Regions from separate parts of the Pseudomonas sp. GW821-FHT02H09 genome, predicted to be linked through region 2. Evidence: predicted binding sites of a transcription regulator. Region 2 holds the regulator's gene; each other region holds the start of a gene.

Region 1 (9,825 bases), on a different contig from region 2:
TATGGTGGAGAGTTGCCGGTGTCGGCGCTGGCCGAAGAAATGCTCACCGAAGGGGAAGGGCAGGTACGGGCGCTGATCACGGTAGCCGGAAACCCGGTGCTGTCGACGCCCAATGGCCGGCAACTCGAGCAGGCGCTGGACGGGCTGGAGTTCATGCTCAGCATCGACTTGTACATCAACGAAACCACCCGTTACGCCGACTTGATCCTGCCGTCGACGTCGGCGCTGGAGAATGATCACTACGACACCACGTTCAATATGTTTGCGGTGCATAACGTCAGCCGTTTCAATCGGGCGATTCTGGCCAAACCCGAGGGGGCGTTACACGATTGGGAAATTTTTGTCGGCCTGGCTCAGGCCTTCGCAGCGAAGAGCGGCAAACAACTCAAACCAACCATTGCCCCGGCGCAAATGATCGACCGAGGGCTGCGTGCGGGTCTATATGGCGATGCTTCGACGTATAAATTGTCTGTCGCGACCTTGTTCGACTATCCCCACGGGATCGATCTTGGGCCGCTAAAAGCCAATCTTGGGCCACGCTTGAAGACTGCCAATCAACGCGTTCAGGCGGCGCCTGCGGCGATTCTGGCTGACCTGGAGCGTTTTGCCGCGCAGCAAGCGCCATCGGCCGATGAACTGCTGCTGATCGGCCGTCGGCATGTGCGCAGTAACAACTCCTGGATGCACAACTATCACCGCCTGGTGAAAGGCAAACCGCGTCATCAATTGCTGATGCACCCGGATGACCTGGCCAGTCGCGGCCTCAGTGATGGGCAGCGGGTGCGTGTCAGCTCACGGGTCGGAGCCATCGAAGTTGAAGTGTTGGCAAGTGTTGAGATGATGCCGGGTGTGGTCAGTCTGCCTCATGGTTGGGGACATGCGCGGCCAGGTGTGCAGATGGGGATTGCCAGCGGCCAGCCGGGTGCCAGCGCCAATGACCTTACTGATGAGCGACAGCTGGATGAGCTTTCGGGCAACGCAGCGTTGAACGGCGTGCCGGTCAAGGTGGCGGCGGCCTGAGTGCCGCTGGATGAAATCTGCGATGATGAGTGTCTGTCGGGGAGACCGAGCATGGCGCCCGGCTTTCCGTTACAATGCGCCACCGTGCCGACAACTGAGTCGGAAAGTTCAGCCGAGGTGCTTCATGGATATCATTGAAACTATTAAAGAGCAGATTGCCAACAACACCATTCTGCTTTACATGAAAGGCTCGCCGAATGCCCCGCAGTGTGGCTTCTCTGCGAAAGCCGCTCAGGCCGTCATGGGCTGTGGTGAGAAGTTCGCTTATGTGGACATCCTGCAGAACCCGGAAATCCGCGCCAACCTGCCAAAATACGCCAACTGGCCAACCTTCCCGCAATTGTGGGTCGGCGGTGAGTTGGTCGGCGGTAGCGATATCATGACTGAAATGGCCGCCGACGGTTCATTGCAGGCCACGATCAAAGCTGCTGTCGAAAAAGCCGCAGCGAACAAGACTGAAGCCTGACGCGATCCTGTAGGTGTAGGTGTAGGAGCCGAGCTTGCTCGCGATGGCCATCTCAAGGACGCCATCGCCGGCAAGCCGAGCTCCTGCAGAGGTAGTGAGTAATCACCGCAAAAGCCCCGCCTCTCGAAAGAAGGCGGGGCTTTTTGTTACGTCGAGATTTTGGCGCCAGGTTATTCGCCCATCTGCGATTGCAGGTAGTTCTCAAGACCGACTTTATCGATCAGGCCCAGTTGGGTTTCCAGCCAGTCGATATGTTCTTCTTCGGACTCGAGAATATCTTCCAGTAGTTCACGGCTACCAAAGTCACCAGTCACTTCACAGTGAGCGATGGCTGCCTTGAGGTCGGCGTGGCCGGTTCTCTCGATGCGCAGGTCGCACTCAAGCATTTCCTTGGTGTGTTCACCAATATGCAGCTTGCCGAGGTCTTGTACGTTTGGCAGGCCTTCGAGAAACAGGATGCGCTTGATCAGCTTGTCCGCATGTTTCATCTCGTCGATGGATTCGTGGTACTCGTGTTTGCCGAGTTTGTTCAGGCCCCAATCTTCATACATGCGCGCATGCAGGAAGTACTGATTGATCGCGACCAGCTCATTGGCAAGGATCTTGTTGAGATGCTGGATGACTGTAATGTCGCCTTTCATGATGGAAGTCCTGTCCTGTCTCCGCTGTATATAAAGCAGAGTTTGAGCCGCGCAATTACAAGTGTCAAACCTAAGTTATTGAATAATATATGAAAATTAATCGGAATAAGAATGTTTGTGTTCCGCGTCTTAGTGCTAAGCGATTGAATTCTAGGCATAAAAAAACCGGACATTAAGTCCGGTTCTTTCAAATACGTAATTTAAGCGGCGGAAAATTCTACTGGGTAGGGGATCGCGGCCTGGCTGCTTTGCAGTTCGGTCAGGGTTTCGCGTACCACTTGTTTGGCAAGGCATGCGCATTTGCCGCATTGGCTGGCAACACCGGTGGCTTGGCGCACCTCACGGTAGCTGCAGCAACCGTCAAAGATCGCATCGCGGATTTGCCCGTCAGTGACGCCTGTGCAGAGGCAGACATACATATGTGAGAACCGTCGCTGGTTATGGCTCAATTGCGATGGATCTTAATGTTAACGAGAATGATTGTCAAAGTGCTTTCTGAAAGCTTTGAGCTGGCATGGGGGTTGGCTGACGAACGGTATTGGAGCTTTGATGTTGATGTCTTCAAATGTCAGACCGGCTTTTTAACGTCGTAATAAAAACCGCTAAGGACAGGTCAAAAACGCGGTGTATGATGCTCGGTCCTTGCGAAGGGAGATCACGTCACAGAGTTGTCGCTGACCCGTGGCAGACTTGGCTGGATCTTGTCCTTCACTCCACCACACCAGGAGATATCCAATGAGCGTACTCGTAGGCAAACAAGCCCCTGACTTCACCGTCGCCGCCGTACTTGGCAATGGCGAGATCGTAGATAGCTTCACCCTGTCCTCGGCCATCAAAGGCAAATACGGCCTGGTGTTCTTCTACCCACTGGACTTTACCTTTGTCTGCCCGTCCGAGCTGATTGCTCTGGACCACCGCATTCCTGAATTCAAGGCGCGCAACGTTGAAGTAGTCGCTGTTTCCATCGACTCCCACTTCACCCACAACGCCTGGCGCAACACCCCGATCAATGCCGGCGGCATCGGTCAGGTTCAATACACCATGGCTGCAGACATGAAACACGAAATCTGCAAGGCCTACGACGTTGAGTCCGAAGGCGGCGTGGCCTTCCGTGGCGCATTCCTGATCGACGACAAAGGTGTTGTCCGTTCGCAAATCGTCAACGACCTGCCACTGGGCCGTAACATGGACGAACTGCTGCGTCTGGTCGATGCCCTGCAATTCCACGAAGAGCACGGCGAAGTCTGCCCGGCTAACTGGAAAAAAGGCGACAAAGGTATGACCGCTTCGCCAGAAGGCGTTGCTGCTTACCTGAGCGAGAACGCCGGCAAGCTGTAAGCTGCGCGTCACGCATAAAAAAACCGGCTGAGAGGCCGGTTTTTTTATGGGCGTGATTTCTTCAGGCGACGTGATCAGTCGTTAAAGTCTTCCCAGCCACCCATTTGTTTCCAGCGGTTGACGATGCCGCAGAACAGCTCGGCAGTCTTCTCGGTATCGTAGCGCGCCGAGTGGGCCTCGCGACCGTCGAAGTCGATATCGGCAGTCTGACAGGCCTTCGCCAGCACGGTTTGACCATACGCCAGACCGGCCAGCGTTGCAGTGTCGAAGCTGGAGAACGGGTGAAAAGGGTTGCGCTTCATGTCCAGACGCGCGACAGCGGCGTTGAGGAAGGCCAGATCGAAGCTGCTGTTATGCCCCACCAGAATCGCACGTTTGCAACCATTGGCCTTCAGGGCCTTGCGTACACCGCGGAAGATATCGGTCAGGGCCGTTTCTTCGCTGACCGCCATGCGCAGCGGGTGATCGAGCTTGATCCCGGTGAACTCCAGAGCCGCTGCTTCGATGTTCGCGCCTTCGAAAGGCTCGACCCGGAAAAAATAGGTGTGTTCGGGGAACACGAAACCTTTTTCGTCCATGCCGATGGTGACTGCTGCGATTTCCAGCAATGCATCGGTGGCAGAGTTGAAACCACCGGTTTCAACATCGACGACTACCGGCAGGTAGCCACGAAACCTGGCCGCCATCGGATGGCGCGAACCGCCGCCACCGTTATGGCCGTCTTGGTCGTCGTCGAAATGGTCTTCACTCACGAGTGTTTCTCCAGCAGACGCCAGCGCAGTTTTTCACCGGCGCGCAGCGGGATTACAGACAGCTCGCCAAACGGCAGGCTGGTAGGGGCGGTCCACTCTTCGCGAACCAGGGTGATGCGGTCGGTGTTTGCGGGCAGGCCATAGAAGCGCGGGCCGTGCAAACTGGCGAAGCCTTCGAGCTTGTCCAGCGCATTGCGCTGTTCGAAGGCTTCGGCGTACATCTCGATCGCAGCATAAGCGGTGTAGCAACCGGCACAACCACACGCGGCTTCTTTGGCGTGTTGAGCGTGCGGTGCCGAATCGGTGCCGAGGAAGAACTTCTCGCTGCCACTGGTGGCGGCGTCGAGCAGTGCTTCCTGGTGGATATTGCGTTTGAGGATCGGCAAGCAATAGAAGTGCGGGCGAATCCCGCCAACCAGCATGTGGTTGCGGTTGTACAGCAGGTGATGGGCGGTGATGGTTGCGCCCACATTGGCGTCCGCCTCACTGACGAACTGGACGGCCTCGCGGGTGGTGATGTGTTCGAACACCACTTTGAGTGTCGGGAAGCGTTCCACGACCCGACGCAGGTGTTCGTCGATGAACAGCTTTTCACGGTCGAAGACATCGACGTCGCCGCGAGTGACTTCACCGTGAATCAGCAACGGCATCCCGACTTCGGCCATGGCCTCCAATGCGGGAAAGATCTTGTCGATGCTGGTGACACCAGAGTCCGAGTTGGTGGTCGCACCGGCCGGATAGAGCTTGGCGGCGTGGACGAAACCACTGGCCTTGGCCTCGCGAATCTCTTGAGGCTCGGTACGATCGGTCAGGTAGAGCACCATCAACGGTTCGAAACGGCTGCCGGCCGGGCGCGCAGCGAGAATGCGCTGGCGATAGGCATCGGCTTGCGCGGCGTTGCGCACCGGTGGTACCAGGTTGGGCATGATGATGGCGCGACCAAAGGTGCGCGCGACATCCGCAACAGTATTGGCTAGCACAGCACCATCGCGAAGATGTATATGCCAGTCGTCGGGACGCAGCAGGGTCAGGCGGTCGGACATTGGGGATTCCAGGCGGGTCAAACTGAAGGGAATGCTACCGGAAAAGACTCTCTCAGGCACTCGCTATCAAGTTTTGCAGCAAGCTTCCGATATCCCATAGGTGTGCTGTAAACAAGTGATATGCCGTAAACGTGTGTCGGTCTTTTGTGTAGAAGCCAGTGGAGCCTCCCGTGCGCCAGCGTTATTTAGCCTTGCTCAGTGTGTTTGTCAGCCTGCCCGCGATGGCTCTGACTTTCCAGACGCGTCTGGAGAGCATCGAGTGGAAGGTCGAAGGCGACAAGTTCGAGTGCCGTCTGACCCAACCTATTACCGATTTTGGCTCGGGTGAGTTTGTTCGGCGTGCAGGCGAGCAGGCGACGTTCCGCCTCAAGGCCTACAACTCGATGCTCGGTGGCGGCTCGGCGACCTTGTTGGCGGCGGCTGCGCCCTGGCAGCCGGGGCGCGGCGACATCAATCTGGGTTCGGTGAGAGCCGGCAGCGGCGATGTACTGTTTAACAGCTCGCAGGCGCAGGCCGGTCGATTGTTCAGTGGCCTGATGGATGGTCGTAGCCCGGTGGTTCGCCATTATTCCCGTGAGGGTCGTGTTTCCGAAGTTCGTTTGTTGCCGGTCAAATTCAACAAGGCCTACAGCGACTATCAAGCGTGCACAGCCAAGCTGTTGCCGATGAACTTCGAACAAGTGAAGCATGCCGAGGTCGGCTTTCCAGGCGGTGGCATCGACCTGGATGCGCAGGCCAAGGCCAGATTGCAGGTGGTGCTGGAGTTCCTCAAGGCTGATCCAACCGTCAATCACATCGAACTGGACGGTCACTCGGACAACAGCGGCAATCGTCTGACCAATCGCGATCTGTCGCGGCGCAGAGCCTTGGCGGTGATGGACTTTTTCAAGGCCAACGGCATCCAGGAGTCGCAGATCAGCATGCGATTTCACGGCGAGAGTTATCCTCTGGCGCCCAATACCAATCCCGCCAATCGGGCCAGGAATCGCCGGGTCAATGTTCAGCTTGAGCGTGTTGCACCTGCCGAAAAGCCGGCCCCCCAGATCAGCTCCACGGGCAATACCGCGGCGACGTCCTGAAACCGCTGTAATCGTCGCTCGCTCGACATAATCTGTCGCTTCATCGTCATAAGCTGTCGCGCCTCTGTAAAATATCCGGTTTGAGCGGTAGACTAGAAAGCTTTCCGTACAACCCGGTGGAGTAATGGCATGGCGGACGTAAACAAGGTCGTTCTGGCGTATTCCGGCGGCCTGGACACTTCGGTGATCCTCAAGTGGCTGCAGGATACTTATAACTGTGAAGTGGTGACCTTCACCGCTGACCTGGGTCAGGGCGAAGAGGTCGAACCTGCACGCGCCAAGGCACAAGCCATGGGCGTGAAAGAGATCTACATCGACGATCTGCGCGAAGAGTTCGTCCGCGATTTCGTTTTCCCTATGTTCCGCGCCAACACCGTTTACGAGGGCGAGTACCTGCTGGGTACCTCCATCGCTCGTCCGTTGATCGCCAAGCGCTTGATTGAAATTGCCAACGAAACCGGCGCCGACGCCATTTCCCATGGTGCAACCGGCAAAGGTAATGACCAGGTTCGTTTTGAACTGGGCGCCTATGCGTTGAAGCCTGGCGTCAAAGTCATTGCTCCATGGCGTGAATGGGATCTGCTCTCCCGTGAAAAGCTGATGGATTACGCTGAAAAGCACAACATCCCTATCGAACGCCACGGCAAGAAAAAATCCCCGTACTCGATGGATGCCAACCTGCTGCACATCTCCTATGAAGGTGGCGTGCTGGAAGACACCTGGACCGAGCACGAAGAAGATATGTGGCGCTGGACCAAGTCGCCAGAAGACGCTCCGAACGTTGCAACCTATCTTGAGTTGACCTATCGCAATGGCGATATCGTCGCTCTGGACGGCGTTGAAATGACTCCGGCCACCGTCCTGGCCACGCTGAACCGTATTGGCGGCGAAAACGGCATCGGCCGTCTGGATATCGTCGAGAACCGCTATGTCGGTATGAAGTCCCGCGGGTGCTACGAGACACCTGGTGGCACCATCATGCTGCGTGCTCACCGTGCAATCGAGTCGATCACCCTGGATCGCGAAGTCGCTCACCTTAAAGATGAGTTGATGCCTAAATACGCCAGCCTGATCTACACCGGTTACTGGTGGAGCCCTGAGCGTCTGATGCTGCAACAGATGATCGATGCCTCTCAGGCGCACGTGAATGGCGTGGTTCGTCTGAAACTGTACAAAGGCAACGTCATTGTCACCGGCCGTAAGTCCGATGAATCGTTGTTCGATGCCAATATTGCGACTTTTGAAGAGGATGGCGGCGCTTACAATCAAGCGGATGCTGCTGGCTTCATCAAGCTCAATGCATTGCGCATGCGTATTGCCGCAAACAAAGGTCGGAAGTTGTTCTGATTGCCTGAATGCGACTCAAGAAAATGGCCCTGCTGCACGCAGGGCCATTTTTTTTGCATGTTATGTTTAGTTCAAGCTGCCTTGTTCGGTGTGAACGCTTGAATGACGCTTGATGTGGCGTTGTTTTCATCCTGCCTCACGCAGAATTCGGGTTGTTCTACCCCGTCTTGATTCTGCTTTTGTTGCGTTGATCTGCCGGGTATCAACGGTGTGGCAGCGGTGCAGTGCCAAAGGCAAATGAAGAGTGTGATGTGCGAATAAATTGATATGCACAGGTGCGGCTTGTCCATGGCGTGATGAGTAGCGCTACTCCTGCTGTCGGAATATGTGGTTCTGTGGCGGGCATCCAGGCAACTATGCCGGTGGGCGGAAGTCTTTCTCCTTGTCGGCGGTGTGATTTTTCTGTTTAAGTAACTCAGGGCCTGGAGGGGTGGTTTTCACTCTTTCCGGACGAGCTGCATCGTCAATGATTTTGATGAAGTGCTTTCCTTTCTCGAAATCGGAAGGCGCGTACAGTGATTTGTAGTTGAAATTCAGCGTGGCAAAGAAAAGCAGTATCAGGACATAGGGGAAAGTAATCAGGAACCAGACATAGACTTGACGTTCCTCGTAGTCAAAAAATGGAAATGATACAGCTGCCGAAGCTTCTGTTAGCGCTGCGAAGATGGCAATGATGGTCATTGGGTTGGTTGTTTTCTTTCGGTGTCTATTCATTTTTATCTCACTTGATAGTGTTGTTTTTATATCCTTGGTTTCACGTTGGTGGAGATGCAAGCAGCTAGATGGCTTGATTAAATGCGGCTGCCATCCAGCTCGACGTTACTTTGGGGGTTGCGTATAAATAGGGGATTCCCTTCAAGCGTTGAAGTCGGTACGGTTTGCTCATTATCGATGCTCACGACAAGTATGGGCGTTGTGCAGGTTGGTGGTTTGGTTTTCTGTTGGGTTTTTATTGCTGCTTGTAATGATTTCAGGCCCGGTTTGACAATGGACAGAGCGGACGTAATAGGTGCGAGTAGGCGTCTGGCAGGTCAGTTCAGTACAGGGAGTATCCTGTGGGTTGTGCAGTGCCCATGCGGCTAGTCCGTCTTGTATTGGAAAGTTGATGCTGTGTATTACCTTGAGTGGTGAGATGCTTGAAGCGGCGGATTGTTGCCTGGAGTGAATTGTTTCTTTCCATTGCTAAATACCCATGGTTGCACTGAAGTGCAGGTGGCTGAGTGTCATTCAATAATAATCTGCCACAAAATAACTAACGACAATTCAGCCTGAATGATTCGACGAGCTTCCATTATGGACGTCATGTGATACAAAAAAGATCGTCAAACCAAGGTGGGTAGCAGGCTGATTAAATTTTAAGACACATCCTTTTCGGTGTTTTTTTGTAGGGTAAATCCGTGTTGTTTGTAGGTATGGTCTCTGGGTGCTGGTGACCGGGGGGGGGCACGATGCCAAGGGGGAAATGACTAGGCTATTGTGCAGACTCTAAAAAATCGAACAACGAAAATTGGACTTGCCCATGAATAAAGTGCTGATCGTGGATGATCATCCCGTCATTCGTCTGGCTGTACGCATGCTGATGGAGCGCCATGGCTATGAAGTCATCGCGGAGACGGATAATGGCGCGGACGCCTTGCAGCTGGCCCGTGAGCATGTGCCGGATATTGTTATTCTGGATATCGGAATTCCAAAACTTGATGGTTTGGAAGTTGTCGCGCGTCTGACTTCAACACCCCAGCCTTTAAAAGTGCTGGTATTGACCTCGCAGGCGCCAGGACATTTTTCCATGCGTTGTATGCAGGCCGGTGCCGCGGGGTATGTGTGCAAGCAACAAGATCTGACCGAACTGCTTAGCGCGATCAAGGCAGTGCTTTCCGGTTACAGCTATTTTCCCAATCAGGCGTTGCATACTGTGCGTTCGAGTTTGGGGAATGCCAGCGAAGCGGATATGGTCAACCGTCTTTCCGGTCGGGAAATGATGGTGCTACAACAACTTGCACGTGGAAAGACCAATAAGGAGATTGCCGATGGAATGTTTCTCAGCAATAAAACAGTCAGTACATACAAGACGCGCTTGCTGTTAAAGCTTAATGCCCGCTCATTGGTTGACCTGATTGAGCTTGCACAACGCAATGGTTT
Region 2 (9,825 bases):
ATCGACAGCAGGATATGGTCGCCTTCTTGCTCGGCCGCCAGAATCACCTTGCCGCCACGGGACTTGCCCGATGCTTCGCGTTCTTCCGGGGACTCGATACCGTGGTCGACCGCGTTGCGCACCAAGTGGACCAACGGGTCGGCCAGGGCCTCGACGAGGTTCTTGTCGAGGTCGGTTTCTTCGCCGACCAGCTCCAGGTTGATCTCTTTCTTCAACTGGCGAGCCAGATCGCGTACCAGTCGCGGGAAGCGACCGAAGACTTTCTTGATCGGCTGCATCCGGGTTTTCATCACCGCGGTTTGCAGATCGGCCGTCACCACGTCGAGGTTCGACACGGCTTTGGACATGGCTTCATCGCCGCTATTGAGGCCCAGACGGACCAAGCGGTTACGGACCAGCACCAATTCGCCGACCATGTTCATGATCTCGTCCAGCCGCGCGGTATCGACCCGCACGGTGGTCTCGGCTTCACTGGCCGGTTTTTCCGATGACGCAGCCGCAGGCGCTCTGGCTGCAGCCGGTGCAGGAGCCGCCGGTTCTGGGGCTTGGGCCCTGGCTTCAGGTGCTTTTGTGACCAGCTGTGCAACCACTTTGGCAACAGGCGCCGCCACTACCGCAGTCGCAGCAGCAGGTACTTCAGTGAACTTGCCTTTGCCGTGCAACTCGTCAAGCAACGACTCGAACTCATGATCGGAAATCAGATCACTGCCAGCCGCCAGAGCACTTGGCAGGGCAGCAGCTGGCACCGAAGCGATCGCCGCATCCAGTGCATCTACCGCGAATGTACCTTTGCCGTGCAACTGATCGAGCAATGCTTCGAATTCGTCGTCGGTAATCTCGTTGCTGGCCGCTTCGCCCTTTGGCGCAGCAGGCTCAGCTTGTGCCGTGACGGCGTCAACGGCGAACTGGCCCTTGCCGTGCAACTGATCGAGCAACGACTCGAACTCGGCATCGGTGATTTCATCGCTGCCTGGAGCCGCTGGAGCCAGCTGAACCACCGCAGGCGTCTCTGCCTGGGCTTTGACCGCATTGAGCGAATCGAGCAGCTGTTCGAACTCATTGTCGGTGATGTCGCCCGATTCGCTCTCGACGACAGGTTCGGCGCTCACTTCAACCGCCGGTGCAACATCGGCAGCGGCAGGCTCGGCCAGCCGCGCCAACGCTGCCAATAATTCAGGTGTTGCAGCGGTGATCGCGGTGCGCTCGCGGACTTGGGTGAACATACCGTTCACGGCATCCAGCGCTTCCAGAACCACGTCCATCAATTCCGAGTCGACCCGACGCTCACCCTTGCGCAGGATGTCGAAGACGTTCTCGGCGATGTGACAGCACTCCACCAGCTCGTTGAGCTGGAGGAAGCCGGCGCCCCCTTTTACAGTGTGAAAACCGCGAAAAATTGCGTTGAGCAAGTCCGCATCATCTGGTCGGCTTTCAAGCTCAACCAGTTGTTCGGACAGTTGCTCAAGAATCTCGCCGGCCTCAACCAGGAAATCCTGAAGGATCTCTTCATCGGCGCCGAAGCTCATGTGTATGGGTGCTCCTGATAAGTCGGCCTAAAATCCAAGGCTGGAAAGCAAATCGTCTACATCGTCCTGACCGGACATAACGTCTTCACGTTTATCGGCATGAATCTGCGGACCTTCACCCTGAGACAGATGTTTTTCCGGATCTTTTTCCGCGAGGATCGATTCGCGGTCATGTTCAATGCCCGCAAACCGGTCGACGTGACTGGCCATCAACACGAGTTTGAGCAGATTGCTTTCGACTTCCGTGACCAATTGGGTCACGCGCTTGATCACCTGGCCTGTGAGGTCCTGGTAATCCTGAGCCAGCAGGATGTCGTTGAGATTGCTCGACACGACACGAGTCTGTTGCTCGCTACGCGTCAGGAAACCGTCTACCCGCCGGGCCAGTTCACGGAACTCCTCGGCACCGACTTCACGACGCATGAACCGTCCCCAGTCCACGCTCAAGGCCTGAGCCTCGGTGCTCAGGCCATTGACCAACGGGGTGCTGTTCTCGACCAGGTCCATGGTGCGGTTGGCCGCAGCCTCGGTCAGCCTGACCACATAGGACAGGCGCTCAGTGGCATCCGTGATCTGTGAAACCTCCTCGGCTTGCGGCATGTGCGGGTCAATATGAAAATTGACAATTGCGCTATGCAGCTCGCGGGTGAGCTTGCCTACCTCTTGGTACAGGCCGCGATCACGGGTCTGGTTGAGCTCATGGATCAGTTGCACGGCGTCGCCGAATTTACCTTTTTCAAGGCTTTCGACCAGTTCGCTGGCATGTTTTTTCAGGGTCGATTCAAAATCGCCCAGTGAAGATTCGTTATGCTCCATAGCTCCCCCGTGGCGGACTGGCTCCGCATATCAACCGATGCGCTCGAAGATTTTTTCGATCTTCTCTTTCAGCGCCTGAGCCGTGAATGGTTTGACCACATAGCCGTTCACGCCGGCCTGAGCGGCTTCGATGATTTGCTCGCGCTTGGCTTCGGCCGTCACCATCAACACCGGCAGGTGCTTGAGCTTTTCATCGGCACGCACGTGGCGCAGCAAGTCGATACCGGTCATGCCGGGCATGTTCCAGTCCGTTACCAGAAAGTCGATGCTCCCGCTGTTGAGGACCGGAATCGCGGTAGTACCATCATCCGCCTCGACCGTGTTGGTGAACCCAAGGTCACGCAACAGGTTTTTTATGATCCGCCGCATCGTTGAGAAGTCATCAACGATGAGGATTTTCATGTTCTTGTCCAATTCGACCTCCAAGCAGTCTTAAAACGCGCCCAGCACCTGAACGCGCCATTCAATCAATTCGGCGTAACACTCAACGGTTGCATGGAGCACAACGGGCCGTGACCGGTGCGGCTACGCCATACCAGCCTCGTTCGCAGTGTCCCCACACTGCCTGTCAGCGCGCTCGCCACTCCCCCAAACGCCCCCGTAAACGGGCCGCGCACTGGCTGTGTAACTGGCTGACCCGCGATTCGCTGACTCCCAGGACCTCACCGATTTCCTTGAGGTTCAGCTCTTCGTCGTAGTACAGCGCCAACACCAGTCGCTCACGCTCCGGCAAATTGGCAATCGCGTCCGCCAACGCAGCCTGGAAGCGTTCATCTTCCAGATCACGCGACGGCTCGAGATGAGCACTCGCGCCATCCTCGTGCAGCCCTTCATGCTCGCCGTCCTGCAACAGATCGTCGAAGCTGAACAACCGACTACCCAAGGTGTCGTTCAAAATCCCGTAATAATCATCGAGACTCAATTGGAGTTCGGCCGCAACCTCGTGATCTTTAGCGTCACGTCCGGTTTTAGCTTCAATTGAGCGGATTGCGTCACTGACCATCCGGGTATTGCGGTGTACCGAACGTGGAGCCCAGTCACCTTTACGCACTTCATCAAGCATCGCGCCACGAATGCGGATCCCCGCATAAGTCTCAAAACTCGCGCCCTTGCTGGCGTCGTATTTGGTCGACACTTCCAGCAAGCCGATCATCCCGGCCTGGATCAGATCCTCGACCTGAACACTGGCTGGCAGGCGTGCCAGCAAGTGGTAGGCAATACGCTTGACCAGTGGCGCATAGCGCTCGATCAGCTCGTACTGGCTGTCACGTGCCGACGCCTTGTAGAGGTTGTACCCGCTGGCGCTCATAGCACCGGCCCTGCCGTTTGATGCACCAGCCGCTCGACGAAGAATTCCAGATGCCCGCGTGGATTGGCAGGCAGCGGCCAGGTATCGACTTTCTGAGCAATGGCTTTGAACGCCAGGGCGCACTTCGAACGAGGGAAGGCCTCATAGACCGCACGCTGCTTTTGCACAGCCTTGCGCACACACTCGTCGTAGGGAACCGCACCGACGTACTGCAAGGCTACGTCCAGGAAGCGATCCGTGACCTTGGTCAACTTGGCGAACAGATTGCGACCTTCCTGCGGGCTCTGCGCCATGTTGGCGAGCACACGGAAGCGGTTCATGCCATGGTCACGATTGAGCAATTTGATCAGGGCATAGGCATCGGTGATCGAGGTCGGCTCGTCGCAGACCACCAGCAGCACTTCCTGGGCCGCGCGAACAAAACTGACAACCGAATCACCAATACCGGCGGCGGTGTCGATCACCAGCACGTCGAGGTTGTCGCCGATATCGCTAAAGGCCTGGATCAGGCCGGCATGTTGGGCCGGGCTCAGATGCACCATGCTCTGCGTACCGGATGCTGCCGGGACGATGCGAATGCCGCCTGGCCCCTGAAGCAGTACATCGCGCAACTCACAACGCCCCTCGACCACATCGGCCAGAGTGCGTTTGGGTGTCAGTCCCAACAGAACGTCGACGTTCGCCAGCCCCAGATCGGCATCCAGCAGCATGACGCGCCGGCCGAGCTCAGCTAGAGCCAGGGACAAGTTCACTGACACGTTAGTCTTCCCGACGCCACCTTTGCCGCCGGTCACCGCAATCACCTGTACGGGATGCATGCTGCCCATGTTCTTTCTATACCTTGTCTTACTTAGACGGAGGCCACATAACTGGCTGCGCGTTCACCACTGAAACAATGCATGGCAGACCATCGATGTAGATTCACTGCAATCTATTCGTTATTACCTTAGCCGACCCGCTTGGTCGGGCTGTGGTAGAGGTCAGCGAACATATCAGCCATGGCTTCTTCGCTGGGTTCTTCCTGCATCTGCACACTCACGGCGCGACTGACCAATTGATGGCGGCGTGGTAAATGCAGATCATCCGGAATCCGCGGCCCATCGGTCAGATAAGCAACGGGTAACTCGTGACTGATCGCCAGACTCAACACTTCGCCCAGGCTTGCCGTTTCATCCAGTTTAGTCAGGATGCACCCTGCCAGCCCGCAGCGTTTGTAACTGTGATAAGCGGCGGTTAGTACCTGTTTCTGGCTGGTTGTTGCCAACACCAGATAATTCTTTGACTTGATCCCGCGACCGGCCAGGCTTTCCAGCTGCATGCGCAACGCCGGGTCGCTGGCCTGAAGGCCGGCGGTATCGATCAACACGACGCGCTTGCGCAACAGCGGATCGAGCGCCTGCGCCAGGGACTGGCCCGGGTCGACGTGGGTCACGGAGACATTGAGGATACGCCCCAGGGTCTTGAGCTGTTCCTGGGCCCCGATACGGTAGCTGTCCATGCTCACCAGCGCGATGTTCTGCGCGCCGTACTTGAGCACATAACGCGCCGCCAGCTTGGCCAGCGTGGTGGTCTTGCCCATGCCGGCAGGACCGACCATGGCAATCACCCCGCCCTCTTCCAGCGGCTCGATCTCGGGGGTCGCGATCATCCGCGCCAGGTGCGCCAACAGCATGCGCCAGGCCTGACGTGGCTCTTCAATTTCAGTAATCAGTGCCAGCAGGTCGCGCGACAGCGGACCGGACAAACCGATACGTTGCAGGCGACGCCAAAGATTGGCCTGCTGTGGCCGGCTGCCTTGCAACTGGTTCCAGGCCAGCGAGCCCAACTGCACTTCCAGCAGCTCACGCAGACCGCTGAGCTCGAATCGCATCGAGTCAAACACGCGCTGATCCACGGAAGGCGAAGCAGCGGGTGCCGGTGCTGGACGACGGGGCTCAGCGAAGGTCGGCTCGATCAACGGTTCGGCGGCGGTCAGCGGCAAACCGGCGAACAACTGACGATTGGTGGTTGAATCGCCGTCACCGCGCAGGCTCAGTTCAGCCTGAGCCGTGACGATTCGCGACTGGGTTTTACGCAACTCGTCTTCGAGCTCGATGTTCGGTACACGAGGCGCCAGCGCGGACAGTTTGTAATCCAGGGCTGCAGTCAGCTCGACACCACCGGCGATCCGGCGATTGCCGATAATGGCGGCATCAGCGCCCAGCTCATCGCGAACCAGTTTCATGGCCTGACGCATATCGGCGGCGAAAAAACGCTTAACTTGCATAAACCACTACCTCAGCCGTTGGGCCCTACTGTCGCAACGATGGTCACTTGCTTGTTGTCAGGAATTTCCTGATACGCCAACACGTGCAAACCCGGGACTGCGAGACGTCCGAACCGCGAGAGCATCGCGCGCACCGGACCTGCTACCAACAGAATCACCGGTTGACCTTGCATTTCCTGACGTTGCGCCGCATCGATCAACGAGCGCTGCAACTTCTCAGCCATGCTTGGCTCCAGCAGAACGCCCTCTTCCTGACCTTGTCCTGCCTTCTGCAGACTATTGAGCAATATCTGTTCCAACCTTGGTTCCAGGGTGATCACAGGTAGCTCGGACTCAGTGCCTACAATGCTTTGGACGATAGCGCGTGATACGCCAACCCGCACGGCTGCCACCAGAGCGGCAGTATCTTGACTCTTGGACGCATTGTTCGCGATGGCCTCGGCAATACTGCGAATGTCGCGAACCGGAACCTGTTCGGCCAACAATGCTTGCAGCACTTTGAGCAGTTGCGACAGCGAAACAACGCCCGGCACCAGCTCCTCGGCCAGTTTTGGCGAGCTTTTGGCCAGCAATTGCATGAGCTGCTGAACTTCTTCGTGGCCGATCAGCTCGCTGGAGTGCTTGTACAAAATCTGATTGAGGTGAGTCGCCACTACCGTACTGGCGTCGACCACGGTGTAACCCAGAGACTGCGCCTGAGGACGCTGACTGATTTCGATCCAGACTGCCTCCAGACCAAAGGCCGGATCTTTGGCGGTGATGCCATTGAGCGTGCCATAGACCTGCCCAGGGTTGATCGCCAGTTCGCGATCCGGATAGATCTCCGCCTCGGCGAGGATCACCCCCATCAGGGTCAGGCGGTAGGCACTCGGCGCCAGATCGAGGTTGTCACGGATGTGCACGGTCGGCATCAGGAAGCCCAGATCCTGGGAGAGCTTCTTGCGCACCCCCTTGATCCGCGCCAGCAACTGACCACCCTGGTTACGGTCCACCAGCGGGATCAGTCGATAGCCGACTTCCAGACCGATCATGTCGATCGGCGTCACGTCATCCCAGCCCAACTCCTTGGTTTCCTGAGCACGCGCCGGTGAAGGCAGCAGCTCCTGCTGACGCTTGACCTCTTCCAGAGCCTGAACCTTGACAACGTTTTGCTTCTTCCAGAGTAGATAAGCCATACCACCGGCCACCGCAGCCAGGCTGAGGAACGAAACGTGCGGCATGCCAGGCACCAGCCCCATAACCGCCATCAACCCTGCCGCCACCGCCAGGGCCTTGGGCGAGGCGAACATTTGCCGGCTGATTTGCTTGCCCATGTCTTCGGAACCGGAAGCACGGGTCACCATGATCGCCGCCGCCGTCGACAGCAACAGTGAAGGCAATTGCGCCACCAATCCGTCACCAATGGTCAGCAACGCATAAACCTTGCCCGCATCGCCAAAGCCCATGCCGTGCTGGAAGATGCCGACCGCCATACCACCGATCAGGTTGATGAACAAAATCAGCAGACCTGCGATGGCGTCACCGCGAACGAATTTACTGGCACCGTCCATCGAGCCGTAGAACTCTGCCTCTTGTGCCACTTCAAGACGGCGCAGCTTGGCCTGCGGCTGGTCGATCAGGCCAGCGTTGAGGTCGGCGTCGATCGCCATCTGTTTGCCAGGCATCGCATCGAGGGTAAAACGCGCGCTCACCTCGGAAATCCGTCCGGCACCCTTGGTCACCACCACAAAGTTGATAATCATCAAAATCGCGAAGACCACGATACCCACCACGTAGTTGCCGCCGATCACTACCTCACCAAAGGCCTGGATCACCTTACCGGCGGCGGCATGACCTTCCTGACCGTGGAGCATCACCACCCGAGTGGAGGCCACGTTCAGCGCCAGCCGCAACAGCGTGGCCACCAGCAGAATGGTCGGAAACACCGCAAAGTCCAGCGGCCGCAACGCGTAAACGCAGACCAGCAGCACGACGATCGACAGGGCAATGTTGAAGGTGAAGAACACGTCCAGCAGGAACGCAGGAACCGGCAACATCATCATGGCCAGCATGACCAACAGCAACAGCGGCACACCCAGATTGCCTCGAGAGAGGTCAGCCAGGTTGCTGCGAGCGGCGTTGATTAACTGAGAGCGATCCACCGGTATTCCCCGTTCCCTGAAGCAAACTTTTGACGCCTGAAGCGACGCACGGGGGCTACTGCAAGAAGCCTTCCAACTTTTGCGCAGACAGGAAATAGTGGGCTATGAAAGATGCATAAGGATCAAGGATTTGCAGTGCCCGGGAGGGCGCCATCGCGAGCAAGCTCGCTCCTACAATGGGCCACATTCGGACATCAAACCCCTACCCACGTAGGAGCGAGCTTGCTCGCGATGGACTCAAGGGCAACGAGTTTATTCAGAAAACATGCGGGGGCCGGGACTATCACCGGTAATTACGAGTCGCGCCGCAATTCCTGCGGAATCGGCAGATCTTTCAACGGATCCGGACGCTTGCCTTTGCCGGCTCGGTACTGACGGATCTGGTAGACGTAGGCCAGGACCTGGGCCACCGCCAGATACAACCCCGCCGGGATTTCCTGCTCAAGTTCGGTGGAGTAATAGATCGAACGGGCCAGGGCTGGCGATTCGAGCAGCAGGACTTCGTTGGCTACGGCGATTTCACGAATTTTCAAGGCCAGGAAATCACTGCCCTTGGCCAGCAGCACCGGCGCGCTGCCTTTTTCCGGATCGTATTTGAGGGCCACCGCATAGTGAGTCGGGTTGGTGATGACCACGTCCGCCTCGGGAATCGCCGCCATCATCCGCCGCTGGGACATCTCTCGCTGCAACTGACGAATCCGCTGTTTGACCTCAGGCCGACCTTCCTGATCCTTGTGCTCGTCACGTATTTCCTGCTTGGTCATCAGCAGCTTTTGATGGCTCTGGTAGAGCTGCACCGGCACGTCCACCGCAGCGATCAGAATCAGGCCGCAGGCCATCCACAAGGTGCTCCACCCCACCAATTGAACACTGTGAATGACCGCCTGCTCCAGCGGCTCATGAGCGATGCGCAGCAGGTCGTCGATATCCGAGGAAAGCACCGAGAGCGCCACAAACAGCACCAGCAAAAACTTCGCCAGTGCCTTGAGCAGCTCGATCAGCGACGTTGAGGAAAACATCCGTTTGAGCCCGTTGGCCGGGTTCATCCGGCTGAACTTGGGCGCCAGACTACTGCCGGCAAACAACCAGCCACCCAGCGAAATCGGGCCGAGAAACGCCACCAGTAACAGCGTGAGCAGCACCGGCTGCACCGCCAGTATCGCGATCTTGCCTGAATGCAGCAGGTACAGCCCCATAGCCCCCGGACTGAGCAGCGTTTCACGGGGCAGAGAGAAGTTCAGGCGCATAATTTCCAGCAGATCCTGCGCCAGGCCGCCGCCGTATACCAACAACGCACCTGCCCCACCGAGCATGATCGCCAAGGTATTGAGCTCCTTGGAGCGGGCCACCTCACCCTTGTCCCGCGAATCCTTCTTGCGCTTGTCCGTGGGATCTTCTGTTTTGTCCTGACCGCTTTCGCTCTCTGCCATGACTCAGCGCGCCTGTGCCAGTTCGCGTAAAAATTGCAGAGCCTCGCTGGCCAGCGGCTGATACTGATTGAAGATGTCGGCCAGACTGACCCAGAAAATCACCAGACCCAGCACCAGCGTCAGCGGAAAGCCGACGGAGAAGATGTTCAATTGCGGCGCCGCACGGGTCATCACACCGAAGGCGATGTTGACTACCAGCAACGCGGTGACCGCCGGCAACACCAGCAACAGGGCCGCGCCCAGCACCCAGCCCAGCTTGCCGGCCAATTCCCAGAAATGATTGACCACCAGGCCACCGCCCACCGGGAAGGTGGTGAAGCTTTCGGTGAGCACCTCG
Region 3 (9,825 bases), on a different contig from region 2:
GCAAGCTCGGCTCCTACAGGGTTTGCGTTGGGTCAGTTTCTCAACCGGTGATCATCGGCAGGTTCAGGCCCTGCTCGTTGGCGCAGTCGATCGCGATCTGGTAACCGGCATCGGCGTGACGCATGACCCCGGTGGCCGGGTCGTTGTGCAGCACGCGAGCGATACGCTCGGCCGCTTCGTCCGTACCGTCGCAGACAATCACCATGCCCGAGTGCTGGGAGAAGCCCATGCCGACGCCGCCGCCGTGGTGCAGGGACACCCAGGTCGCGCCGCTGGCGGTGTTGAGCAGGGCGTTGAGCAGTGGCCAGTCGGACACGGCGTCGGAGCCATCCTGCATCGACTCGGTTTCGCGGTTCGGGCTGGCCACCGAACCGGAGTCCAGGTGGTCGCGGCCGATCACGATTGGCGCGGACAATTCACCGCTGCGAACCATTTCGTTGAACGCCAGACCGAGCTTGGCGCGCAGACCCAGGCCCACCCAGCAGATACGTGCCGGCAGCCCCTGGAAGCTGATGCGCTCGCGCGCCATGTCCAGCCAGTTGTGCAGGTGGGCGTCGTCCGGGATCAGCTCTTTGACCTTGGCGTCGGTCTTGTAGATGTCTTCAGCGTTGCCCGACAGCGCCGCCCAACGGAACGGGCCGATGCCACGGCAGAACAGCGGACGGATGTAAGCCGGTACGAAGCCCGGGAAGTCGAAGGCGTTCTCGACGCCTTCTTCTTGCGCCATCTGACGGATGTTGTTGCCGTAGTCGAAGGTCGGAATGCCCATTTTCTGGAAGTCGAGCATCGCTTTGACGTGCACGGCCATGGATTGCTTGGCGGCTTTGACCACGGCAGCCGGCTCGGTCTTGGCGCGAGCGCGGTATTCGTCCCAGGTCCAGCCGGCTGGCAGGTAGCCGTTGAGCGGGTCGTGGGCGCTGGTCTGGTCGGTGACCATGTCCGGGCGCACGCCGCGCTTGACCAGTTCCGGCAGAATTTCAGCCGCGTTACCCAGCAGGGCGATGGAAATCGCCTTGCCTTCCCTGGTGTATTTGGCGATGCGGGCCAGCGCGTCGTCGAGGTCGGTGGCTTGCTCATCGACATAGCGGCTGTTCAAGCGGAAATCGATGCTCACTTGTTGGCATTCGATGTTCAGCGAGCACGCGCCGGCCAGGGTAGCGGCCAGCGGTTGAGCGCCGCCCATGCCGCCCAGACCGGCAGTCAGGACCCAACGACCGGTGAGGTTGTCGTTGTAGTGTTGGCGACCGGCTTCGACGAAGGTTTCGTAGGTGCCCTGAACGATGCCCTGGCTGCCGATGTAGATCCAGCTGCCGGCAGTCATCTGGCCGTACATGGCCAGGCCTTTGGCGTCCAGTTCGTTGAAGTGTTCCCAGTTCGCCCAGTGTGGCACCAGGTTGGAGTTGGCGATCAGCACGCGCGGGGCGTTGCTGTGGGTCTTGAATACGCCGACCGGCTTGCCGGATTGCACCAGCAGGGTTTCGTCGTCATTCAGATTGGTCAGGCTTTCGACGATCTTGTCGTAGCACTCCCAGTTACGTGCCGCACGACCGATACCACCGTAAACCACCAGCTCCTTGGGGTTCTCGGCCACTTCCGGGTCGAGGTTGTTCATCAGCATCCGCAGCGGCGCTTCGGTCAACCAGCTCTTGGCGGTCAACTTGTTGCCGCGAGCAGCGCGGATTTCGACATCACGGTATTTAGTAGGCTTATTCTCGGTCACGAAAAAAACTCCTCAGCGATCAATCCAAACTAACCCAGGCAGTGGGCGAGCAAGCCAATGTGCAAACGGTGCACACCGGCGAATCAGTGGACGATGGTCGAGTCTCCGCGACTCATACACATACGTCTTTACTTGTACATACAAGCATATGCAATCAAGCGGCCAACTTGCTGGATGGACATTCAATAAAGTGTTGGATCTGGCTGAAAAGCCCTTGGGGCAAGGGTTTGGCCACTGGAGATTTTTTTGGGGAGGATTTTTTCGAAGCGTGAGATCTGTTACCTGAGCGCGATTTTGCGCCACGCTGGGGCGTTCGGTAACAAATTGGTGCGCGTAGGGAAACGGGTTACCGGAAGCCAGAAAGCAAAAAATCGCAACTGACGACAGCTCTCAGAGCGGCCGCACGTTGCGATTCTTTTAAGACGGTTGAATCAGAGCGCTGTCAGTTCGATCACACAGCACTGGCCGCGGACGGAAACATCCAGCAACCCGGTGTTACCGTTCAGTTGCAGGCAATCATGACGACCCAATACATGGACCGCGCCGCCATCGATCTGCACCTGGAGTGCATCGGCCACGCTGAACACCAGCAGCGTTGCGGTCGAGCTGAAAAACCGCTGCTCGCCACTGACCCACTGCAACCGCGCCTGGTAACGATTCGCCGCATAAATCAGGTTGAAGTCGCGAATCGCACCGCCAAGCAGCGTGCAGGAAACCTGGCTTTCGCCGCTGAACGCAAACGGGTCCAGCGGTAACAGTGGCCGCGTTTTCTGACCATCGACCGTCAAGGTCATGCCATCACCCTGCAGCACGGTGATGACCCGCTCATAACCGGCAAAGGTGGAGAAGCCGCCCGACTCACCGATATCGGCAATCGACAGGCGCCAGCCGAAACCGTCCAGGCCGGTGCCCGCATCACGGGTGATTTCTTCGGTGCTGCCGCCGCCGTTTTTCCAGGGCATGCGCGGATAATCGGCGGCACGCAAAACGTTCAACTGACTCATTTATGCCTCTTGTTTATGGCTCTTTATTTATGAAACCGCCCTTCCAGACGATGACGGGAACCGGGGTGGATCAGACGAGCGGCCGTCACTGGCTGACGCCCGGACCAGGTCCGACGGCGAATCAGCAGGCACGGCTCACCTTTTTCGATCTGCAGCAATTTGCATTCGGAAGGCTCGGCAAGAATCGCTTCGACCACGTGTTCGCCTTCGGTCAATGGGGCAACCTGATTCAGGTAGGCGTAAGGCGTTTGCAAGGTGAAGTCTTGTTTGAGGTATTCCGGCGCCACCAGCGCGTTGACGAAACGGTCCTCGATTTGCACGGGAATATCGTTCTCGAAATGCACGATCAGCGAGTGGAAGACCTTCTGGCCTTCACGCATATCCAGCGCCAAAGCGCGCTCGGAGCCGGCAGCCTCTTCTTCGAGGGTGATCACTTTGCACGTGTGGCGATGGCCACGGGAGGCGATTTCGTCGGCAATGTTATGCACTTCGAACAGAGCCGACTGGCTCTTCGGTTCGGCGACGAATGTACCGACACCCTGCATACGCACCAGCAGACCGTCGGCGGTCATCTCGCGCAAGGCGCGATTGATGGTCATACGACTGAAGCCCAACTGGCTGACCAGCTCGCTTTCCGACGGAACGCGATAGTGCGGCGGCCAGTTCCCACTCTCGATTTGCTGAGTGATCATCTGTTTGACGCGGGCGTACAAGGGCGCCGGACTGTCGCCCATATGGGCAGCCAGCGGGGAGACGGCAGGCGGAGTCGGCACGGGAAATCCTTGTTCGTTAATAAAGGTTGATAGCTTGCCGGAGTTTACCGGGCAGGCAAACGTCTGTATATGTATATACAAATAACACACGATGGGGTGCTGAACCATGTCCGCTTTCTTTGCCGAACGCGCACTGCTGCCTAGTGGATGGGCCAACAATGTACGTCTTGAGGTCAACGCCGATGGCGTACTGACCCACATCCAGGCCGATGCCAGTGCAGATGGCGCCGAAATATCAAGCGGTCCGCTGCTGCCGGGGATGCCGAATCTGCACTCCCACGCGTTCCAGCGGGCGATGGCCGGACTGGCGGAAGTCGCCGGCAATCCGAACGACAGCTTCTGGACCTGGCGCGACCTGATGTATCGCCTCGTCGGAAAAATCAGTCCGGAACAACTCGGGATCATCGCCCGTCAGCTTTACATCGAAATGCTCAAGGCTGGCTACACCTCAGTCGCCGAATTCCATTATGTGCATCACGACACCAATGGCCAGCCCTACGCCGATCCGGCCGAGTTGTCATTGCAGATCAGCCAGGCCGCCAGCGCTGCCGGAATCGGCCTGACCCTGCTGCCAGTGCTTTACAGCCATTCCGGTTTCGGTGGCCAGGCGCCCAATGAAGGCCAGCGGCGCTTTATCAACAGCACCGAAAACTATCTGAATTTACAGGCGCGTCTGCAGCCGCTGCTGGCACAACAACCGGCGCAACAATTGGGCTTGTGCTTCCACTCGCTGCGCGCAGTGACGCCACAGCAGATCAGCGAAGTACTGGCGGCCAGCGATAAACAGTGCCCGGTACATATCCACATCGCCGAGCAGCAAAAGGAAGTCGACGACTGCCTGAGCTGGAGCGGTCGCCGTCCGCTGCAATGGCTCTACGAAAATACCGAGGTCGATCAGCGCTGGTGCCTGGTCCATGCGACCCACGCCAATCCTGAAGAAGTCGCGCTGATGGCCAGGAGCAAGGCCATCGCCGGTCTCTGCCTGACCACTGAAGCCAACCTTGGTGACGGGATTTTTCCGGCGGTGGACTTCCTCGCCCAGGGCGGACGGATGGGCATTGGCTCCGACAGCCATGTGTCGCTCAGTGTGGTGGAAGAACTGCGCTGGCTGGAATACGGTCAGCGTCTGCGCGATCAAAGGCGTAATCGCTTGTATCGCGGCGATCAGCCAATGGTCGGCCGCACCTTGTATGACGCCGCACTGGACGGCGGGGCCCAGGCATTGGGGCAGCCGATCGGCGCTCTGGAAGTCGGCAAGCGCGCCGACTGGCTGGTACTCGACGGCAACGATCCATATCTGGCAACGGCAAATGGCGACGCGATACTCAACCGCTGGCTATTCGCCGGTGGCGATCGCCAGGTGCGGGACGTACTGGTCAACGGTCAATGGGTGATCCGCAACGGCCATCATGCCGGAGAAGAAGACAGCAGCCGGGCATTCACCCAAGTGTTGCGCGAGTTGTTGGGCTAAGTAAGGTCTGACTGACGATCGTTCCCACGCGCGTGGGAACGATCAAACCCGGTGTCGCTACTTCGACGTCTGGGCCATCTTCGTATCCGACACTCGCCAGATCAGGCGGGTCGTGTCGTAACCCTGCTGACGCGCCCTGCTCAGCAGTTCTTCACGCTTCGCCGCATCAAGCTCTGGCGTTCTGGACAACAGCCAAAGGTGGCGACGGCTCGGACTACCGACGATGGCCGTCTTGTAGTCGTCGCTGACGTACAACACCCAGTATTCGCCCTTGGAAACGCCTGGCAACAGGGTGGTCAACCAATTATCGAATTCGACCCACAGCTTGTCGGTTTTGCCGGGAATCTGCGGCGTTGCCGTGCCTTTGACCTCTTCCCATTGCCGGTCAGGGGTCAGGCAGCGGTTGAATATCAGGACATTGCTATCAGCCTTAAGGATGTAATGGGCTTCGGATTGCGCGCAGTTACGCTGGAAGTAAATTGGCAGGCGGGCCAACTCATACCATTTTCCTTGGTAACGCTTGAGATTGACGCTGTTGGCGGTCTTGGGTGCCAATGGGTCATTGCCAGAAGTGGCGCAGCCAGCCAATACCAGGCTGGCCAAAAGAGCTATTACGAACCGCATCATTATTTTTCTCCCGTGAGCGCCTGGCCCCGGTTTACTTCAGGCCTTGCCCGGAAAACATCAGCACTTTGTCACCCGCGTACTGCACGCTGATAAAGCTGTTCTTGTTGCCCCAGGTGCAGCTGGACATGCCCAGGGCGCCGGAACAATCGGAAGGAGTACCCAAGAGTTTTTCGACTTCGGCCTTGGGCATGCCGGTCGAAATTTTCGAGTAGTTTTCCTGATTGACCTTGCTGCACGCAGCCAACAGCACGCAGAACGACAACAGAGCGAGAGAACGCAGCGACATGGTGAAACTCCTGGACGGAAGGGGGAAGGCATGGCTGCCAACCAGAAGCTTAGAAGAGAAAAGTGCCATCTGGTTCCCCAAGCCACGGGCTATTTCTTACATGTAAAGCTCTCTAATCCCCCCTGAAATCAGCCATTTTCCTACGCAAACAGGTATTTCGTCGGATATCTCAAAAGCGGCCTAATCTTTGGCGCTGGCGAGTCGACATAGAGGCAGCGCAAAAGCCCCTGACACCTGGCAAATTGACGCCTTTCGTTGACCAGCCCATCGCGGTAGTTCATTTAATGACCAGAAATATGAAATTCAGCCATAAGATTCTGCTTGCAGCCGCTCTTGTGGTCGCTGTCGCGTTTGCCTGCTTCATCCTGTTCAATGACTATCGACAGCGTCAAACCTTGCGCAACAGCACCGAATCCTCAATGCAGGAACTTGGCAGCCTGACCACCAGCAACATCCAGACCTGGCTGGAAAGCCGCATGCAATTGCTGCAGTCGCTCGCCCAACAGATCGCCATCGACGGCAGCACGCCTGACAACCTCAAGCGCAGCGTCGGCCTGCCGGCCTACACCAGCAATTTCCAGCTGAGCTACTTCGGCGGCCAGGACGGCGTGATGTTTTCGGTTCCGGCCGGTAATCGGGCGGCGGACTACGACCCGCGCTCCCGTGGCTGGTACAAAGCGGCCAACAGCGCCCAGCAGACCATTGTCACCGAGCCCTACATCGCTGCGTCGTCAGGCAAGCTGGTGATCACCATCGCTACCCCGGTGCAGCATCAGAACCAATTCATCGGTGTGGCCGGCGCCGACATCGACCTGTCCAGCGTCAGCGCGATCATCAACTCGCTGAACTTCGGCGGCCATGGCCATGCCTTTATCGTCAGCGCCGACGGCAAGATCCTGATCCACCCGAACAGCAAACTGGTGCTCAAAAACCTGGCTGACGCTTATCCAAACGGCGCACCGAAGATCAGCCCGGGCATGAAAGAAGTTGATCTGGACGGCAAGTCCCAGTTCATCTCCTTCACCCACGTCAACGGGGTGCCATCGGCGGACTGGTATGTGGCGTTGGTGCTCGACCAGGACACCGCGTTCTCGATGCTCAGCGAATTCCGCACCTCGGCAATCATCGCTATGGCGATAGCCGTGGTGATCATCATCGCCCTGCTCGGCATGCTGATCCGCGTGTTGATGCAACCACTGCTGACCATGGGCCGCGCCATGCACGATATTGCCGAAGGTGAAGGCGACCTGACCAAGCGCCTGACCATTCATGGCCACGACGAATTCGGCGCGCTGGGCATGTCCTTCAACCGTTTCGTCGAGCGAATTCATACCTCGATTCGTGAAGTCGCCTCGGCCACCGGCCAGGTCAACGAAGTGGCCTTGCGGGTGGTCAGCGCTTCCAACTCGTCGATGTTCAACTCCGACCAGCAGGCTTCGCGTACCAGCAGCGTTGCCGCGGCAATCAACCAGCTCGGCGCTGCGGCGCAGGAAATCGCCCAGAACGCCGCCCTCGCCTCGCAGCATTCCAGCGATGCACGCAGCCTGGCCGAGGACGGTCAGCAAGTGGTGGATAAAACCATCGCAGCCATGCAGCAGCTGTCGGCCAACATCAGCGATTCGTGCGGCAATATCGAGACGCTGAACAGCAACACGGTGAACATCGGGCAAATCCTCGAAGTGATCACCAGCATCTCGCAACAAACCAACCTGCTGGCCCTCAACGCTGCCATCGAAGCCGCCCGTGCCGGTGAGGCCGGACGTGGTTTTGCGGTGGTCGCCGATGAGGTACGCAACCTCGCCCACCGTACTCAGGATTCAGCGCAGCAAGTACAGACCATGATCGAAGAGTTGCAGGTCGGCGCGCGGGAAGCCGTCGTCACCATGACCGACAGTCAGCGCCAGAGCGAAAGCAGCGTCGGTATCGCCAACCAGGCCGGCGAGCGCCTGAGCAGCGTGACCCAGCGCATCGGCGAGATCGACGGCATGAACCAGTCGGTAGCCACCGCCACCGAAGAGCAAACGGCCGTGGTCGAGTCGATCAACGTCGACATCACCGAGATCAACACCCTCAACCAGGAAGGCGTGGAAAACCTGCAATCGACCTTGCGCGCGTGTGCCGACCTTGAGCAGCAGGCCGCGCGGCTCAAGCAGTTGGTGGGTAGTTTCAGGATTTAAACAACGCCAATGATCGTTCCCACGCTCCGCGTGGGAATGCAGCCCGGGACGCTCTGCGTCCCAAGAGCCGAACGCGGAGCGTCCATTGAGGCATTCCCACGCGGAGCGTGGGAACGATCTGTGGCTAGAACCGCGACCCAGGCCTGCTCAAAAACGCCAACTCTTCAGGCGTACTCTCCCGCCCAAGAATCGCATTGCGATGGGGAAAGCGCCCAAACCTTGCGATGATTTTCTGATGCCGTTCGGCGTAATCGAGGTTATCGGCAAACACCGCACGATCCGCCTCGGGTTGCTGAGCCAACAAGTCGGCAAAACGTGAGATGGCTTCGTTTTGCACCGCCAGATGCTCGCAATGCTCGAACACCAGGTAGATGAACACCCGCTGGATAGGCAGCAGTTGCCGATCGAAATCCGCGGCAATACCTTGCGCCACCAGAGCCTGGGCTCTCAAGTCGCCTGCAAAGGATTTGGCGGTTTCGCGAAAGATCATTCGCGGTAACTGATCGAGTAACAACACCAGGGCCAGCCAACCTTCGGGACATTGCGTCCACTCGGTCAATCCGCCGGCCAGTGCCTGCTCCACCAGATCCCCGAAACGCGTGCGCGCTTCGAGGTCCTGGCTGTCACGCTTACCGAACCACAATGTGCCCTTGTCAGCCGCTACATCATTAGGTGCTTCGGCTGAACCGAACCACCATTCGAGCAACGGCTGCCAGGGCGCGGACATGGATTTATTCCTTGTGGTAAGCCGTGGCCCGTTGAACTTCTTCTTTCGAGCCCAGGAACACTGCTACACGCTGGTGCAGACCTTCCGGCTTGATGTCGAGGATCCGCTGATGACCGTCGGTGGAAGCGCCGCCGGCCTGTTCAACCAGGAACGACATCGGGTTGGCTTCGTACATCAAACGCAGTTTGCCCGGCTTGGAGGGCTCGCGGCTGTCACGTGGGTACATGAACAGGCCACCACGGGTCAGGATGCGGTGCACGTCGGCCACCATCGCAGCGACCCAGCGCATGTTGTAGTTCTTCTTCAGCGGGCCTTCTTCGCCAGCCAGCAGTTCGCCGACGTAGCGTTGTACCGGCGCTTCCCAGTGACGCTGGTTGGACATGTTGATCGCGAATTCCTGAGTGGACTCCGGAATCTTGATGTCTTCATGGGTCAGCACGAAGCTGCCCATTTCACGGTCCAGGGTAAAGCCTTTCACGCCATCGCCCAGGGTCAGCACCAGCATGGTCTGCGGGCCGTAGATGGCATAACCGGCGGCTACCTGCTGGGTACCTGGCTGCAAGAACGCCTTTTCGTTCAAGGGTTCGTTCTGGCTCAGGTATTCGTTCGGGCAACGCAGCACCGAGAAGATAGTACCGACCGGCGCGTTGATATCGATGTTCGACGAACCGTCCAGCGGGTCGAAAACCAGCAGGTAGGCGCCTTTCGGGTATTTGCCCGGAATCTGGTAGGCATTGTCCATTTCTTCGGACGCCATGCCGGCCAGGTGACCACCCCATTCGTTGGCTTCGAGCAGGATTTCGTTGGAAATCACGTCGAGCTTCTTCTGCACTTCGCCTTGCACGTTTTCGGTGCCCATGCTGCCCAGAACACCACCCAGGGCGCCTTTGGAGACGGCGTGGCTGATTTCCTTGCAAGCACGCGCCACCACTTCAATCAGGAAGCGCAGATCGGCAGGAGTGTTGTTGCTGCGGGTCTGCTCAATCAAATAGCGACTCAGGGTAACGCGGGACATGGATGGCTCCGGAGGATGGGGGGCT

What was found. The regulator FliA, encoded in region 2, starts transcription of late flagellar genes. The targets are predictions, from matches to a motif close to CTAAAGTTTNNNNNNNNNNNGCCGNTAA.
Region 1: the regulator FliA is predicted to act here: its motif matches at 5,326-5,353, upstream of AC07VR_RS25150 (flagellar protein MotY).
Region 3: the regulator FliA is predicted to act here: its motif matches at 6,062-6,089, upstream of AC07VR_RS08825 (methyl-accepting chemotaxis protein).

The regions. Positions count from the first base shown of each region.
Region 1 is NZ_JBWKVA010000022.1:9,912-19,736, forward strand. It holds gene AC07VR_RS25115 (molybdopterin oxidoreductase family protein) at 1-1,020, shown strand, start outside; gene grxD (Grx4 family monothiol glutaredoxin) at 1,145-1,486, shown strand; gene bfr (bacterioferritin) at 1,657-2,127, opposite strand; gene AC07VR_RS25130 (bacterioferritin-associated ferredoxin) at 2,328-2,546, opposite strand; gene AC07VR_RS25135 (peroxiredoxin) at 2,863-3,465, shown strand; gene rnt (ribonuclease T) at 3,540-4,217, opposite strand; gene pyrC (dihydroorotase) at 4,214-5,260, opposite strand; gene AC07VR_RS25150 (flagellar protein MotY) at 5,431-6,339, shown strand; gene AC07VR_RS25155 (argininosuccinate synthase) at 6,469-7,686, shown strand; partial or broken gene AC07VR_RS25160 (hypothetical protein) at 8,128-8,400, opposite strand; gene AC07VR_RS25165 (response regulator) at 9,206-9,825, shown strand, end outside.
Region 2 is NZ_JBWKVA010000014.1:62,636-72,460, forward strand. It holds gene AC07VR_RS19180 (chemotaxis protein CheA) at 1-1,526, opposite strand, end outside; gene AC07VR_RS19185 (protein phosphatase CheZ) at 1,554-2,342, opposite strand; gene AC07VR_RS19190 (chemotaxis response regulator CheY) at 2,373-2,744, opposite strand; gene fliA (RNA polymerase sigma factor FliA) at 2,911-3,651, opposite strand; gene fleN (flagellar synthesis regulator FleN) at 3,648-4,478, opposite strand; gene flhF (flagellar biosynthesis GTPase FlhF) at 4,598-5,917, opposite strand; gene flhA (flagellar biosynthesis protein FlhA) at 5,929-8,058, opposite strand; gene flhB (flagellar biosynthesis protein FlhB) at 8,352-9,488, opposite strand; gene fliR (flagellar biosynthetic protein FliR) at 9,492-9,825, opposite strand, start outside.
Region 3 is NZ_JBWKVA010000005.1:211,283-221,107, reverse strand. It holds gene hutU (urocanate hydratase) at 41-1,720, opposite strand; gene AC07VR_RS08850 (HutD/Ves family protein) at 2,152-2,724, opposite strand; gene hutC (histidine utilization transcriptional repressor HutC) at 2,748-3,458, opposite strand; gene AC07VR_RS08840 (formimidoylglutamate deiminase) at 3,604-4,968, shown strand; gene AC07VR_RS08835 (lipocalin family protein) at 5,026-5,595, opposite strand; gene bamE (outer membrane protein assembly factor BamE domain-containing protein) at 5,627-5,881, opposite strand; gene AC07VR_RS08825 (methyl-accepting chemotaxis protein) at 6,166-8,058, shown strand; gene AC07VR_RS08820 (DUF924 family protein) at 8,183-8,785, opposite strand; gene AC07VR_RS08815 (class 1 fructose-bisphosphatase) at 8,790-9,800, opposite strand.